Regions from separate parts of the Angustibacter sp. Root456 genome, predicted to be linked through region 2. Evidence: predicted binding sites of a transcription regulator. Region 2 holds the regulator's gene; each other region holds the start of a gene.
What was found. Region 2 encodes LexA, which represses DNA repair genes until DNA is damaged. Its sites were predicted from a motif close to TCGAACANNTGTTCGA; they were not measured.

Region 1: the regulator LexA is predicted to act here: its motif matches at 2,372-2,387, upstream of ASD06_RS14485 (alpha-ketoglutarate-dependent dioxygenase AlkB).
Region 3: the regulator LexA is predicted to act here: its motif matches at 2,496-2,511, upstream of ASD06_RS12580 (DUF6504 family protein).

Annotation. Positions count from the first base shown of each region.
Region 1 covers NZ_LMER01000019.1:225,904-230,582, reverse strand. Annotated here, with positions in the region: gene ASD06_RS14500 (SDR family NAD(P)-dependent oxidoreductase) at 1-5, opposite strand, end outside; gene ASD06_RS14495 (phospholipid carrier-dependent glycosyltransferase) at 4-1,674, shown strand; gene ASD06_RS14490 (hemerythrin domain-containing protein) at 1,731-2,273, shown strand; gene ASD06_RS14485 (alpha-ketoglutarate-dependent dioxygenase AlkB) at 2,408-3,034, shown strand; gene ASD06_RS14480 (YcxB family protein) at 3,065-4,093, shown strand; gene ASD06_RS14475 (aldo/keto reductase) at 4,127-4,679, opposite strand, start outside.
Region 2 covers NZ_LMER01000017.1:36,563-41,241, reverse strand. Annotated here, with positions in the region: gene ASD06_RS11300 (hypothetical protein) at 1-86, opposite strand, end outside; gene ASD06_RS11295 (patatin-like phospholipase family protein) at 153-1,478, shown strand; gene ASD06_RS11290 (STAS domain-containing protein) at 1,694-2,041, shown strand; gene lexA (transcriptional repressor LexA) at 2,038-2,784, opposite strand; gene ASD06_RS11280 (LysM peptidoglycan-binding domain-containing protein) at 3,044-3,445, shown strand; gene nrdR (transcriptional regulator NrdR) at 3,755-4,249, shown strand; gene ASD06_RS11270 (vitamin B12-dependent ribonucleotide reductase) at 4,443-4,679, shown strand, end outside.
Region 3 covers NZ_LMER01000018.1:68,817-73,495, forward strand. Annotated here, with positions in the region: gene ASD06_RS12570 (DNA polymerase III subunit alpha) at 1-1,363, opposite strand, end outside; gene ASD06_RS12575 (SAV_6107 family HEPN domain-containing protein) at 1,360-1,794, opposite strand; gene ASD06_RS12580 (DUF6504 family protein) at 1,805-2,275, opposite strand; gene ASD06_RS19420 (helix-turn-helix domain-containing protein) at 2,649-3,590, shown strand; gene ASD06_RS12590 (YbaK/EbsC family protein) at 3,671-4,213, shown strand; gene ASD06_RS12595 (hypothetical protein) at 4,192-4,641, opposite strand; gene ASD06_RS12600 (ABC transporter permease) at 4,634-4,679, opposite strand, start outside.

The DNA.
Region 1 (4,679 bases), on a different contig from region 2:
TCCATGACCCCGACCTTACGTGGCGCCGCCGCCGGCGCTGCCTACGATGTCGCGGTGACCACCAGCGCAGCGGACGTCGCCCCCGCCGCCCCGCCGTTCGCCGACCGGCTGCGCACCCACCTCGTGGGCTGGCGCGCGTCGGCCACGCTGTGGGGCTGGATCGGCCCGCTGGTGATCACGGCCGTCGGCGGCTTCCTGCGGTTCTGGCAGCTCGGACGCCCGCACCAGCTGGTCTTCGACGAGACGTACTACGTGAAGCAGGGCTCGTCGTACCTGGACTACGGCTACGAGCGCTCGGTGGCGCCCAGCCTGGGCACGACGCCCGACCGGCTCTTCACCCACGGCACCCCCGACGTGTGGGGCACGGCCGCCGACTTCGTCGTCCACCCGCCGGTGGGCAAGTGGATGATCGCCGCCGGCGAGTACCTCTTCGGGCAGGACAGCTCGTTCGGCTGGCGCTTCTCCGTCGCGCTCTGCGGCACGCTGTCGATCCTCATGCTGGCCCGCATCGCCCGGCGCCTGTTCGGCTCCACGCTGCTCGGGTGCGTGGCCGGGCTGCTGCTCGCCTTCGACGGCCACCACTTCGTGCACAGCCGCACCGGCCTGCTCGACCTGTTCGTGATGTTCTGGGCGCTGGCCGCCTTCGGAGCCCTGCTCATCGACCGCGACCAGGCACGCGACCGCCTCGCCGTCCTGGCTGCGCGCTCGCGGCTGCGGCGCGGTGGCGAGCGGCGTCCGGCGTCCCGCGTGCCCGGCTACGGGCCGTCGCTGGGCTGGCGGCCGTGGCGCATCGTCGCGGCGGTGTGCCTCGGGCTGTGCATGGGCACGAAGTGGTCGGGCCTGTACTTCCTCGCCGTCTTCGGGCTCATGACCGTGCTCTGGGACGTCGGTGCCCGACGTGCGGCCGGTGTGCGGCGGTGGTTCGCGGGCGGGCTGCTGCGCGACGGCGTCCCCGCCTTCTTCACGCTCGTGCCGCTCGCCGGGCTGACCTACCTGGCGTCGTGGACCGGCTGGTTCCTCACCAAGGGCGGCTGGGACCGCGAGTGGGGCGCCCAGCACCCGAGCAAGAGCTTCGGCTTCGTGCCGGACGCCCTGCGCGGCCTGTGGAAGTACCACCAGGAGATGTACCACTTCCACGTCACGCTGACGTCGGACCACCCCTACAAGACCAACCCGTGGTCGTGGCTGATCCAGGGGCGTCCGACGTCCTTCTTCTACGAGACGAAGACCCGCGGCCAGGACGGCTGCACCGTCGCGCAGTGCAGCAAGGCGATCACCTCCATCGGGACGCCGACCCTGTGGTGGGGCGCGACGGCCGCGATCTTCGTGCTGCTGGCGATGTGGGCGCTGCGCCGCGACTGGCGGGCCGGCGCGGTGCTGGCCGGGCTGGTCGCGGGCTACGTGCCGTGGTTCGCGTTCCAGCACCGCACCATCTACTCGTTCTACGCCGTGGCCTTCGTGCCGTGGGTGGTGCTGGCGGTCACCTACGTCATCGGCATGGCGCTCGGGCCACCCAGCGCGTCGCCGAGACGCCGGCTGGTCGGCGGCGCGATCGCGGGCTCGTACGTCGTGGTCTGCGTGATGCTGTTCTTCTTCTTCTGGCCCATCTACACCGCGCAGGTGATTCCCTACGCGCAGTGGGCTCAGCGGATGTGGTTCCCGAGCTGGATCTGAGCCGTCTGCAACGCCTCGAACTGCGAGCACGCGACGCGTGAGCGAGCATGATCGGCATGGACATCACCGAGCTGATCTTGACCGACCACCACGAGCAGCGCCGCATGTTCGCCCTGCTCGACGACTTGCGCGACGCCCCCACCGAGCAGGTGAAGCCGGTCTGGGAGCGGCTGAAGGTGCTGCTCGAGGTGCACGCTGAGGCCGAGGAGAAGCTGTTCTACCCCAAGCTGCTCGAGGTCGGGCAGGGCGCCGGCAGCAAGGACTCCCCCGAGGGCGAGACCGGTGACGCGCTGCACGACCACAACGAGATCCGCGACGCCGTCGCCGAGGTCGGCAAGCACCGCGTCGGCAGTGGCCCCTGGTGGGACGCCGTGGCCGAGGCCCGTGAGGCCAACAGCGACCACATGGGCGAGGAGGAGCGCGAGGCGCTCGCCGACTTCCGGCGCCACGCCAGCCTGCAGGCGCGCCAGGACCTCGCGCTGCAGTTCGCGGTCTTCGAGGCCGAGCACTTCCGCGGCGTCGAGGCCGAGGACCACGACCCGAAGCAGTACGTCGCCGAGCACGGCGGCGACCCCGCCAAGGCCTCCGACGAGGGCTGACCGCCTCCCTCTCCCCCCTTCCCCGCCCGTGATCATGCACGCCAGCGCAGCAGGGGGACGCTGGCGTGCATGCTCACGGGCGGGGCGAGGCCTTGATCTAGAACAGGTGTTCGAATCAGTGCTACCCTCGGCGCATGCAGGCTCTGCTGCAGGGGTCGTTGCTCGACGTCGCTGAGGACGTGACGGTCGGGCCGCTCGAGGGCGTCCGGCGCACGGTGCTGAGCCGGGGCGCGTGGGTCGACCTGCTGCCCGGCTGGGTGAGCGGGTCCGAAGTGCTGCTCGAGCGGTTGCTGGCCGACGTCCCGTGGTACGCCGAGCGCCGGCAGATGTACGAGCGCGTGGTCGACGTCCCGCGGCTGCTCTGCCACTACGGCGAGAACGCGCCGCTGCCCCACCCGGCGCTCACCGCGGCCAAGCAGGCCCTCGACGCCCACTACGCCGACGAGCTGGGCGAGCCGTTCCGGACGGCGGGCCTGTGCCTCTACCGCGACGGCCGCGACAGCGTGGCCTGGCACGGCGACACGTTCGGCCGCGGCGCCACTCACGACACCATGGTCGCGATCCTGTCGGTGGGATCAGCCCGCACGCTCGCCCTGCGCCCCCGCGGCGGCGGTGAGTCGCTCCGCTTCCCACTCGGTCACGGCGACCTGGTCGTCATGGGCGGCTCGTGCCAGCGCACGTGGGAGCACGCGATCCCCAAGACGGCCAAGGCCGTCGGCCCGCGGGTGAGCGTCCAGTTCCGGCCGCGCGGCGTGCGCTGACGGCTCCTGCGGCCGCCGTACGCTTCGCGCGTGGACGCCGCACCCGACCTCTCCCCGGCCCGCCATCGCTCGATCACGTGCGGTCGGGACACTGCCCGCGCGATGGCGCGTACCGCCGTCCAGGCGCGGCTGCAGCGGCCGCGTCTGCTGGTGTTCGCCGCCGTGATCGGCCTGCTGGGTGGCACTCCCCTGGCCGTGGCGGGCTACCCCGTGGGGGCGGTCGCCCAAGGGCTGCTGTCCGTGGTGTTCATCGGCGTCGTCCTGGCCGCCGCGACGTACCGTCGGGCCCTGGCCGGCGCGACCACGCTGTGCCCGGCGGGCGCCACGATGACGGCCGACCTCGGCGAGCAGCTGTTGCTCGTCCGCACCGCCGCCGGTGAGCAGCAGCTGCCCTACACCGCGCTGCGTGCGCCCCGACGCATCGCCGGTCAGGTGCTGGTCCCCCTGAGGAACCTCCGCGCGCACCTCACCCTGCCCGCTGGTCTCCTCTCAGCCCAGGACGTCGACTGGCTGGCCGAGCGCATCGCCCACCCTGCGGCGGCGTCGATGCCTGTCACCACCGGCAGCGCGGCTGACGACGGGGCGGCCTGGCCCCACGAGGTCGGGCTCGATGACGCGGTGGTGCAGCGGCTCGCCCGCGCCGTCGACGCCTACCGCCTGCTGGGTCGGGCCGGTGCGGCCCGCGCCTTCGTCGTCCTGGCGCTCGGCGGCTGGCTGGGCGTCGTCACCGGCCGCTGGCTGGCGGCGATGGTCGGCACGGTGGTGCTGGCCGTCGCAACGGTGGTCGCGGTGGCGGTCACGACGAGGCGAGCGCTACGACGATCGGCTCGCGGCCAGCGCACCGTGCGGGCGCGGTTCGACGAGACCCACCTGCACCTCGACGGCGGCGTGGGCCAGGGCTCGCTGGCCTACAGCGCGGTCCGCCGCTGCGTCGCCCGCCGGGGCGCGGTGCTGCTGGTCACCCGCACCGGGATGCTGCAGGTGCTGCCGCGCGAGCTCGTGCCGGATGACGCCCTCGCCCGACTCCAGGCTGCGGCCGGGGTCGGATCAGCTGACTGACCCGGCCCCGTCCACGACGCCGCTGGCCCGCAGTCAGCCGGGGATGTAGTCGAACTCGTCGGGGTTCGGGCCGGTGCGGCCGTCCTCGCCGCGGTGCAGCGCGGTGATCTGCTCGACGTCGTCGGCGCTGAGCTCGAAGTCGAAGAGCTCGAAGTTCTCCTGCATCCGCGACGGTGTCACCGACTTGGGGAACACCACGTCGCCGCGCTGGAGGTGCCAGCGCAGCACGACCTGGGCCGGCGTGCGGCCGACGCGCTCGGCGATGGCACCGATCGTGGCGTCGTCCAGCACCTGCCCCTGGGCGATGGGCGACCACGCCTCGGTGACGATGCCGTGCTGCTGGCCGTAGGCGCGCACCTCGTCGTTGGTGAAGTAGGGGTGCGCCTCGATCTGGTTGACCGCCGGGACGACGTCGCACTCTCGCGCGAGGCGCTCCAGGTGCGCGACCTGGAAGTTCGAGACACCGATCGAGCGGGCGCGGCCGTCGCGCTGGAACTCCTCCAGGACCTTCCACGTCGAGACGAAGTCGCCGTCGTAGCGGGTCGGCAGCGGCCAGTGGATGAGGAACAGGTCGACGTAGTCCAGG
Region 2 (4,679 bases):
GTGGTCGCCATGCGCAACAGCGCTCCCGGGACCCGCCGCGCCGGGACGTACCACAGGTGCAGGACGGCGGTGCGCGGGTCGGACACGGGCTCACCGTACCGACGCGCCTGCGGATCGGCCGTGCTGACGGTGGTGGCTGGCACGGTGAGCTCATGACCGAAGTGCGTGACCCGTCCGACCTGCTCACCGCCGCGTCGCCGGACGACGCGCTGCCGGTGGTGCGCGACTCAAGCTTCCGCGAGGCCACGGCGACCCCGCGCGCCCGCACCGGCACCGGCCTGTGCCTGTCTGGCGGTGGGTACCGCGCGGCCCTGGTGCACCTGGGGGCGTTGCGCCGTCTCGACGAGCTGGGCGTTCTGGCGCACGTGCGCACGGTGAGCGGCGTGTCGGGCGGCTCGCTGGCTGCGGCGATGCTGGCGCACCCGGCACTGGACTGGAACCGCGACGACGGTCGGGTCGGTGGTTTCGATGAGCACGTCGCCGCGGGCCTGCGTGCGCTGACCGCGCGCAACATCCGCACACCGGCGCTGCTGTCCCGCCTGCTGCCGTGGCGGTGGTTCGATCCGGACGCCGCCGTCGAGGAGCTCGCGCGTCAGCTCGCGCAGCAGACGCCGTTCGACCAGCCGCTCGCCGCGCCTCGACGGGCCGGCCCGCGGGTCGTCGTCAGCGCCACGGACCTGGTGTTCGGGGTCGACTGGATCGAGCAGACGGCCTGGGGTGACGCGCCCGCTCGCGTCGGCTCGTACCGCGCCGGCTACGCCGCGCCCAGCTCGCGGTGGCGGCTCGGCGACGCGTGCGCGACGTCCTGCGCGGAGCCGCCGTTCTTCGCGCCTCGCCGGGTGGCCCGCGAGCTCACGCAGCGGTTGTCCGGTGGCTACCGCGAGCTCGAGACAGCCGAGCAGCATCGCCGCTTGCTGCGTCGGCTGCAGCTCGTCGACGGCGGCGTCTACGACAACCTCGGGTTGGAGCCGGTCTGGAAGTCGCACCACGACGTCCTCGTCAGCGACGGCGGTGGAGTGTTCCGCGCCACGACCCAACGCACCGTGGTGGGCCGGCTCGCGCGCTCGCTCGAGATCCTCGGGCGCTCGGGCAGCAACACCCGACTGCGCTGGCTGCACGCCGCGTACGCCCGCGACGTCCTGGCCGGCTGCACGTGGGGGATCGACGACGTCGTCGCCGACCTCGACGGCCTGGTCGACGCCGTTGGCTACCCGTTCGAGGTCGTGGAGCTCATCGCCCGCGTGCGCACCGACCTCGACGCGTTCTCACCCGGTGAGCAGCAGGTGCTCGAGCGGCACGGCTACCTCGTGGCCGACCACGCGGTGCGCAAGCACGCGCCCGCGCTGGTGCGGATCGACGCGCCGGTGCGCCCTCCTCACGAGCAGGTCGCGGACCCGCGCGTCGCCGCCGCGGCGTTGCGCGGTTCGGCCCACCGCACGCTGCTCGGGCGCCGGCGCGTGGCCGGGCGCACGCCCTGAAGTGATTCACGATCTTGGAGAACGCTGCTCGGCTTGCTACGGTTCGTGGTGACTCGTCCAGAGACGCGGCGGGCCTGCCACCACGGCACCGACCCTGTCAGGGGACGGCGACCCGTGGGCAGCCCTCGGGGGCCGCGACTGGAAGGCCCTGACTCATGCCTCGAGCGACTCATCTGAGCGCCCCGCTGGTCCCACCGGCGACGCACGCCGGATCGGTGTCCCTGCTCGTCGACACGGACGCCCACGTGCTGGTCGTGCTGCACGGCTGCATCGACTCACGGCTGCAGCCGGAGATCCGCGAGCTCGTCGACGATCTCGTCACGAACCGAGCCGACACCACGGGTCTGCCCGTGCGCGTGCTCGCACAGAACGTCACCGGCTTCGAGCTGGCCGGCGTGTGGCTGCTGCTCGAGCTGCGCCGCGCGGCGCAGCCGGCGAGCGTCACGGTGGTGGCACCGTCGCCTGTGGTGCTGGAAGCCATGCAGCGGCACGGCATCCAGCGGGTGCTGGTGCAGGAGCGAGCGGTGCAGCAGCGAGCGGCCACCGAGTTCAGCGAGGCCTAGACGCGACGCAGCACCGCCTGCACCCGCCCGAGCACTGTCGCCTCGTCGCCGGGAATCGGCTCGTAGGCGGGGTTGTGCGGCATGAGCCAGACGTGCCCGTCACGCCGCTTGAACGTCTTGACCGTGGCTTCGCCGTCGAGCAGGGCCGCCACGATGTCACCGTTGTCTGCCGTCGGCTGCTGGCGCACGACCACCCAGTCGCCGTCGCAGATCGCGGCGTCGACCATGGAGTCCCCGACGACCTTCAGCAGGAACAGCTGCCCCTCGCCGACGAGCTGACGGGGGAGCGGGAAGACCTCCTCCACCGCCTCCTCGGCGAGGATCGGGCCACCGGCCGCGATCCGGCCCACCACCGGCACGTACGACGGGGTGGGTCGCTCGTCGCCTGACCCCGTGACGTCGACGTCCTGAGCGTCCGGCACGGCCTGGGGCGCGCTCGTCGTCACCGGCGGCGCGTCGGGCGACATGACCTCGATGGCCCGAGGCCGGTGTGGGTCACGCCGCAGGTATCCCTTGCGCTCGAGCGCGGCGAGCTGGTGCGACACGCTGCTCGGGCTGGCCAGGCCAGCCGCCTCCCCGATCTCGCGCATGCTCGGGGGGTACCCGCGGCGCTCGACGCTGTCGCGGATCGTCTCGAGCACCCGCCGCTGGCGGGCGGTGAGGCCGTCACCGGTGTCGCGCTCCGGCAGCTCGTGCACGTCGGCCGGTCGTCCCGCCTTGGCCATCGCCCCTCCAGGTCGCATCCGGGCGCCCGCGGCCCGTTCGTCCCCTGACCCTAGGGCCAGCAGGCCCCGGTGTTCAAACACCTGTTCGAACGTGTCGCCCGCGCGTGAGCCGGGCCCGGACTGTCGGTGGTCTCTGGTGGCATGGGGTTGAGCACGAGGAACAGCCCACTTCGAACGTCCGTTCGATTCCGACTCGACAGGTGTCGGCACTGGGTGCTAGAACTCGTACAGGCGTTCGATCGAACAGACGTTCGATCCTCTTCCCCCGGAGGCCCCCATGACCGCGATCACCTTCTCTGCCCCCGTCAGCAACCCGCGTCGTCGCCCTGCGCGCACCGCGGTGGTGGCTGTTCCCGACACCCGCGCTGGCCGTGCCCGTCGCCAGGGCGCGCCGCTGCGACTCACCCGGCGGGGGCGCCTGGTTGTCACCGGGCTGCTCGCCACCGCGGGCGTCGCGGTGTCGCTGTTCGCCGGCGGCGTCGCGGGAGCGGGCACCGACGCCCAGCGCGTCCCGGTCCGTTACGTCACCGTCGCTCCGGGCGACACGCTGTGGTCGATCGCGGGAGAGGTGGCGCCGAGCGAGGACCGTCGCGACACCGTCGCTCGCATTCTCGAGCTCAACGCCCGCGACACCTCTGGGGTCCGCGCTGGCGACCGCATCGCCGTCCCGGCGCGCTGAGCCGGCGCGCTGAGCCGGCCCGCGACCGCCTGGCTCACGTCCGTGATCTGGGTCACTGAGCACGGCGACGTGGATTGTTCGGCCGACACGCCGCGCAACACGCCCAACCTGCTTGCGTAGTCGGTCGGTCACGGCCTAGCGTTCACCCCAACATCTAGTAGTTACACCGATGTGACTCGTCCACAGATTGTGGTCGTCAACCCACAGGTTCTCCCCAGGCAGTCCACAGCTCCATCCACACGGAGCGGCGGGATCACCTCTCGGAGGTCTTCGAGGGCCGTCGGTGCAACGCGTGAAGGGAGGGGCGAGGTGCACTGTCCGTTCTGTCGGCACACCGACTCGCGCGTCGTCGACTCTCGCGCCACGGACGACGGCGCCTCCATCCGTCGCCGGCGCCAGTGCCCCGACTGCGGGCGACGGTTCACGACCGTCGAGACGGCGAGCCTGTCGGTAGTGAAGCGCTCCGGCGTCACCGAGCCCTTCAGCCGCGCGAAGGTGCTGTCCGGCGTCCGCAAGGCCTGCCAGGGCCGCCCCGTCGGCGAGGACGACCTGGCCCTGATCGCCCAGCGAGTCGAGGAGTCGGTCCGGGCCACCGGCTGCGCGGAGATCGAGGCGCACGAGGTCGGTCTGGCCATCCTCGGGCCGCTGCGCGAGCTCGACGAGGTCGCCTACCTGCGCTTCGCGAGCGTCTACCAGGCCTTCGAGTCGCTCGAGGACTTCGAAGCCGCGATCACCCTGCTGCGCGCCGAGCGCGAGCCGACCGGCGTGGAGCCGGCCGCTCACGACGCCGGCGGCGCTCCCTAGTCACCGCTGGTGGCGGCGGAGGGGAAGCCGACGCCACCAGCGGTCACCACTGACTTCCTCGGGGGGACTCGCCCCGAACAGCACCACACGAGTCACGACAGTCACAGCAGTCACAGCAGTCACAGCAGCAGCACCGCAGGCAATACGGCCGACGACGGGTGCGTTGAACCACTTAAGGCGAGGGGACGACGAGATGACAGAGACCACGAGCGGTGCACGCGCAGGCGCGCGCCGTCCGGGCAAGAGCGGCAAGGGTGTGCGCGTCGAGCGCATCTTCACGACCCCTGGCGTGCACCCGTACGACGAGGTGACGTGGGAGCGACGCGACGTCGTCCAGCAGAACTGGAAGACCGGCGAGACGATCTTCGAGCAGCGCGGTGTGGAGTTCCCCGACTTCTGGTCGGTCAACGCCTCGACCATCGTCACGACC
Region 3 (4,679 bases), on a different contig from region 2:
CGACGCCGGAGATGCCGAGCAGGTGGTTGACCAGGCTGCCGGCACCCGAGCCGCGAGCGGCCACCCGCACTCCCAGATCACGCACCAGGTCGCAGACCGCGGCGACGGTGAGGAAGTAGGTCGGGTAGCCGAGCCGGTCGATGACGTCGAGCTCGTCGTCGAGGCGCTGCTCGACCTCGCGCAGCCGCCGCGCGGACGCCCCGGCGTAGCGGCCGGCCACACCGGCACGGGCCCGCTCGCGCAGGACCGCGCTGGGGGACTCGTGCGGGCCGAGGCCCAGCGCGCTGGGCTCGGGTAGGTGCACCGACCCCAACCCGAGGTCACGCCGCGGGTCGAGCACGCAGCGGTGGGCCAGCGCCACGGTGTCGTCGAGCAGGCGCCGGGCCTGGTGCGTGACCTCACGCTGGTCACCGCCCGCGGCCGCCGCGACCTCGGTCGCGAGGCGGGCCATCTGGGCGCCTCCGGTGAGGTAGCCCTGCGCGGTGACGCGGTCGACGTGGCGGACGTCGAGGGCCACCAGCCGACGTGCGGCGTCGAGCACGTCGGCCGTCGCGGCGCCGTCCGGGGTGGCGTAGCGCACGGCGTTCGTGAGGACCGCTGGGACGTCGTGCTCGCGCGCGAGCGCCAACAGGCGCCCGGCGTGGTCGACGCTCAACGGACCACCAGGCGGCCCGTGGTGGCAGACGACCTCGACGGCCAGCGCCCCGGCCGGCAGCGCGTCCTTCCACCGGCGCAGCACCGCACCGGCGAGGTCGGGACGACGCGCCAGCACCGCCCGACCCACCTCGCTGTCAGGCCCGAGCAGCACCGTGAGCCGGACCGGACCGTCGTCCGGCCGCGCGTGCGACGCGATGGCCGTCAGGTCGGTGACCGGAGTGCCGCGCTCACCACCGAGGTGCCCGCTCGCCAGGTGGGCGGACGACACCAACCGGCACAGGGCGGCCCACCCCGCACCCGCTGCTCCGGCCGCCTCGGCACCCGCTGCGACACCGTGCGCGAGCACCGTCGCGCGTGGCAGGTAGGGGTCGACGAGCTCGCCTCCCCGCGCCGGGGTGCGACCGGCGCCCGCGGCGCGCACCCCGACCGACGGGTCGGCCCACGCCGGCAGACCGGACACCAGCCCCGTGGGTGCGGTCGCCAGGTCGACACCCAGGATCGGCGCGATGCCGGCGCGACGGCAGGCCAGGACGAACTTGACCGCGCCGTAGAGCCCGTCGCGGTCGGTGAGGGCGAGCGCTGACATCCCCAGCTCACCGGCGCGATCGACGAGCGCCTGCGGTGACGACGCGCCGTACCGCAGCGAGTACCCGGACGCGACGCGCAGGTGGACGAAGGAATCGCCGGGACGGTCGGGGGGACTCACGACGCGCGGATGCAGGCCACGCCGGCCGGCAGCACCAGGTGGCGTGGGAGGCCGAGCAGCTCCTCGACCAGGGACAGGAAGGTCTCGCCGTCGCGGACGAGGTCGTCGGCCTCCCGGCTGCTCACGACGTCGTCGCGACCGGCTTCGATCGCCGCGCGGCGGGACGCCCCGGCATCGAAGAAGGCCGCCCACTCGCCGAGCTCGGGCGCCACGGTCGGGAGCACCTCCCACACGCTGCGCGGACGGCTGTGCCGGTGCGGACGCCCGCGCACCGACAGCACGGCGGCCGCGGCACGCAGGGCCGCGAGGTGCGCGGCGACGTACCGCTCCCCCGCGCTCGACGCGCCGAGCGCGACGACCAGGCTGTCGCGGGCGCGGTCGATGAGGTCGAGGCTGCTGGACGGCACCCGCGGGGTGCTGGACGGCGTCACGAGGACCTCCTCAGTCCGCGAGGCGGGCGAGCCGCCAGGTGCCAGGGCCGTCACCGGCCGGGTCGACAGGGTCGATGGCGGGGTCGAGCACGAGGTCGTACACGCCCACCGGGCTCGAGCGTCCTGCGGCGGCCTCGACCCGCCAGACCTCGCGCTCGGCGGGAGCGACCGCGGCGCCGGGCGCGCCGGGTCGATCAGCTCGCTCGGGTCGGCTGAGCGCCGGCTCGAGCAGCGTCGCGCTCGACCGCCCCGTGACCGCCGCCCCCTGCGCGGCGAGCTGGACGTCGGACCGCAGGCCGAGCAGCGCCGAGGCCGCCGCCTCGCGCCACCACACCCGCCGCTCGTACCAGTGCGACACCACCGACCGGACGACGTACAGCCGGTCACGCCACACGAAGGCCACCGGCGCGGCGGGGCCGTCGTCGGCTCCGGCGACCGGCGCCGTCCGGACCTCGATGAGCTCGTCGTACCGTCGCACCATCACGCACCTCCGCCTGGGCGTCTCGTCCGGGACCCGTCGGGACCCGTCTGGTCAGGACGCTGCCGAGGGGGAAGGCGGGGCAGCTCTGCCGGGCTGGCCCGGGCGACGGCTTCCCCACCGCCACCCGGACCGGCCAAGCAGGTGGCCCGCCCTGGGCCGGGGTCGAGGCGGCCGCCGGCGGACCTCCCCCGAAGGTGAGGGGAGTCACCGCCGGGAGTATTCGAACACTTGTTCGAACGCCTCGAGACTACACCCGGCGTCCGACAGCGCGTCAACCGCAACGAGCGGCCTGTGGACACGTCCCCCGAACGGCCCAGGCGCCGGTGCCCGGGGCCTTGAACCTCCCCCGGGGAAGCCTCCTAGCCTGCTCCGCGTGACCCTGCAGAACCCCGCCGACGGCGCACCGCACCTGGCCATCGGGCAGCTGGCCCGACGCACCGGCCTGACCGTCAAGGCGCTGCGGCACTACGACCGCGTCGGCCTGCTGGCGCCGGCCCACGTCGACCCCGCCACCGGCCACCGCTACTACGACCCGGCCCAGCTCGACGTGGCGCGGCTGGTGCACCTGCTGCGCTCGGTCGACGTCCCGCTCGACGACGTCCGCACGTGCCTGGAGTCCGGTGGCGACCCCACCACGGTGGCCGACGTCCTCGCCACGCACCGGCGCCGCGTCGAGGCCCGCTCGATCCGGTTGCGCGGCCACCTCCACGCGATCGACCACTACCTCACCGACCACCCCCTCACCGCCCCCGCGACCCCGGAGCCTACCGTGACCAGCACCCCCACCACCGCGAGCCCCACCACCGCGAGTCCCACCACCGCGAGCCCGGACACCGCGAGCCCGGACACCGCGAGCCCGGACACCGCCCAGCACCGACGTCTCGGGGTCGACCTGTTCAACGGCACCTGGCGCCTGCTGGAGCGCGACGACCGCACGCGAGCCGACGACGACCGCATGCTGCACATGGCGCACGCCTCGCGATACCACTGGGAGCAGGTCGGCGCCCCCGCCAACCTCGCCCGCGGCGAGTGGCTCTGTTCGCGGGTCTACGCCGTCCTGGGCCGCGGCGAGCCGAGCCTGCACCACGCCCGGCGGGTGCTCGACCTGTGCCTGGAGCACGGCATCGGCGACTGGGACCTCGCCTTCGCCCACGAGGCGCTCGCCCGGGCCCACGCGGTGGCCGGTGATCGCGCCGCGGCCCGCGCGGCCACCGAGCAGGCCCTCGCCTGCGCCGAGGACGTCGCGGACGCCGACGACCGCGCCCTGGTGCTCGCCGACCTCGAGACCATCCCCCACCAGCCGCGCTTTTGGTGAGCTCGCGTGGCTATTGGTGAGCTCGCGCGGTGGACCGCGCCGTCCCGCCCAAGATCACGGTGCGGCACTACCCTTCGCTCATGTCGCAGCCCTCAGCACCCGACCTGTCGCAGCACCAGGCCGTCACGCGGGTGGTCCAGACCCTGTCCCGTCTCGGCGTGCAGGGCGACGTGCGCGTGCTCGGTGACGCCGTCCGCACCGCGCAGGCAGCGGCCGACGCGCTCGGCGTCGAGGTAGGGCAGATCGCCAACTCGCTGGTCTTCGTGGGTGTCAGCGCCGCGGCCGACCCCGAGCACGGCCGGCACGCGGGGACGCCGCAGGGCGAGCCGCTGCTGATCCTCACCTCCGGCTCGCACCGCGTCGACACCCAGAAGGTCGCCGACCTGCTGGGGCTGGCCGCGCTCGACCGTGCGACGCCCGAGATCGTCCGCACCGCAACGGGTTTCGCCATCGGCGGCGTGGCACCGGTGGGTCTGCTCACCGACGTCCGGACGTTCGTCGACGTGGCGCTCGCCCGCTACGACGTGGTCTGGGCCGCAGCCGGCCACCCGCACACGGTGTTCCCGACGACGTACGAGGAGCTCATGCGGATCACGGGTGGTCAGTCCCTCGAGGTGGCCTGATGGCCGGCGTCCCGGCGTCCGAGGAACCCGAGGGTCCACAGCGGCAGCGCGCTCACGATGGCGCCGGGAACCCACCACACCCAGGCGCCCGGGAAGCCGACCCAGCCCAGCAGCCAGGTGAGCGTCGCCAGCGCCGCGGACACGGGCACGAGCGCGTACAGCAGCCACGGCCGCGCCACCCGCTGCCCGAGCTGCGCCACGAGCTGTGCCACGAGCAGGGTGGCCAGCACCAGCACAGCGAGCAGCGCTCCTGAGCCGGCCCACACCCGCGAGCTGTCGTCCCGGCTCAGCACGCCCATCACCACGAGCAGCGCAGCGAGGGCGACTCCGGCCGCCGCCAGGCCCCAGCGCAGCCTGGCGGTACGCCGGGTCTCGCCGGGGGTGGGCGCGGCGGCACCGCCTTCGGCTGGCGGTCGGGGTTCAGTCATCACCTTGGTCCCATCTGAAGGTCCGGACGGCGATCAGC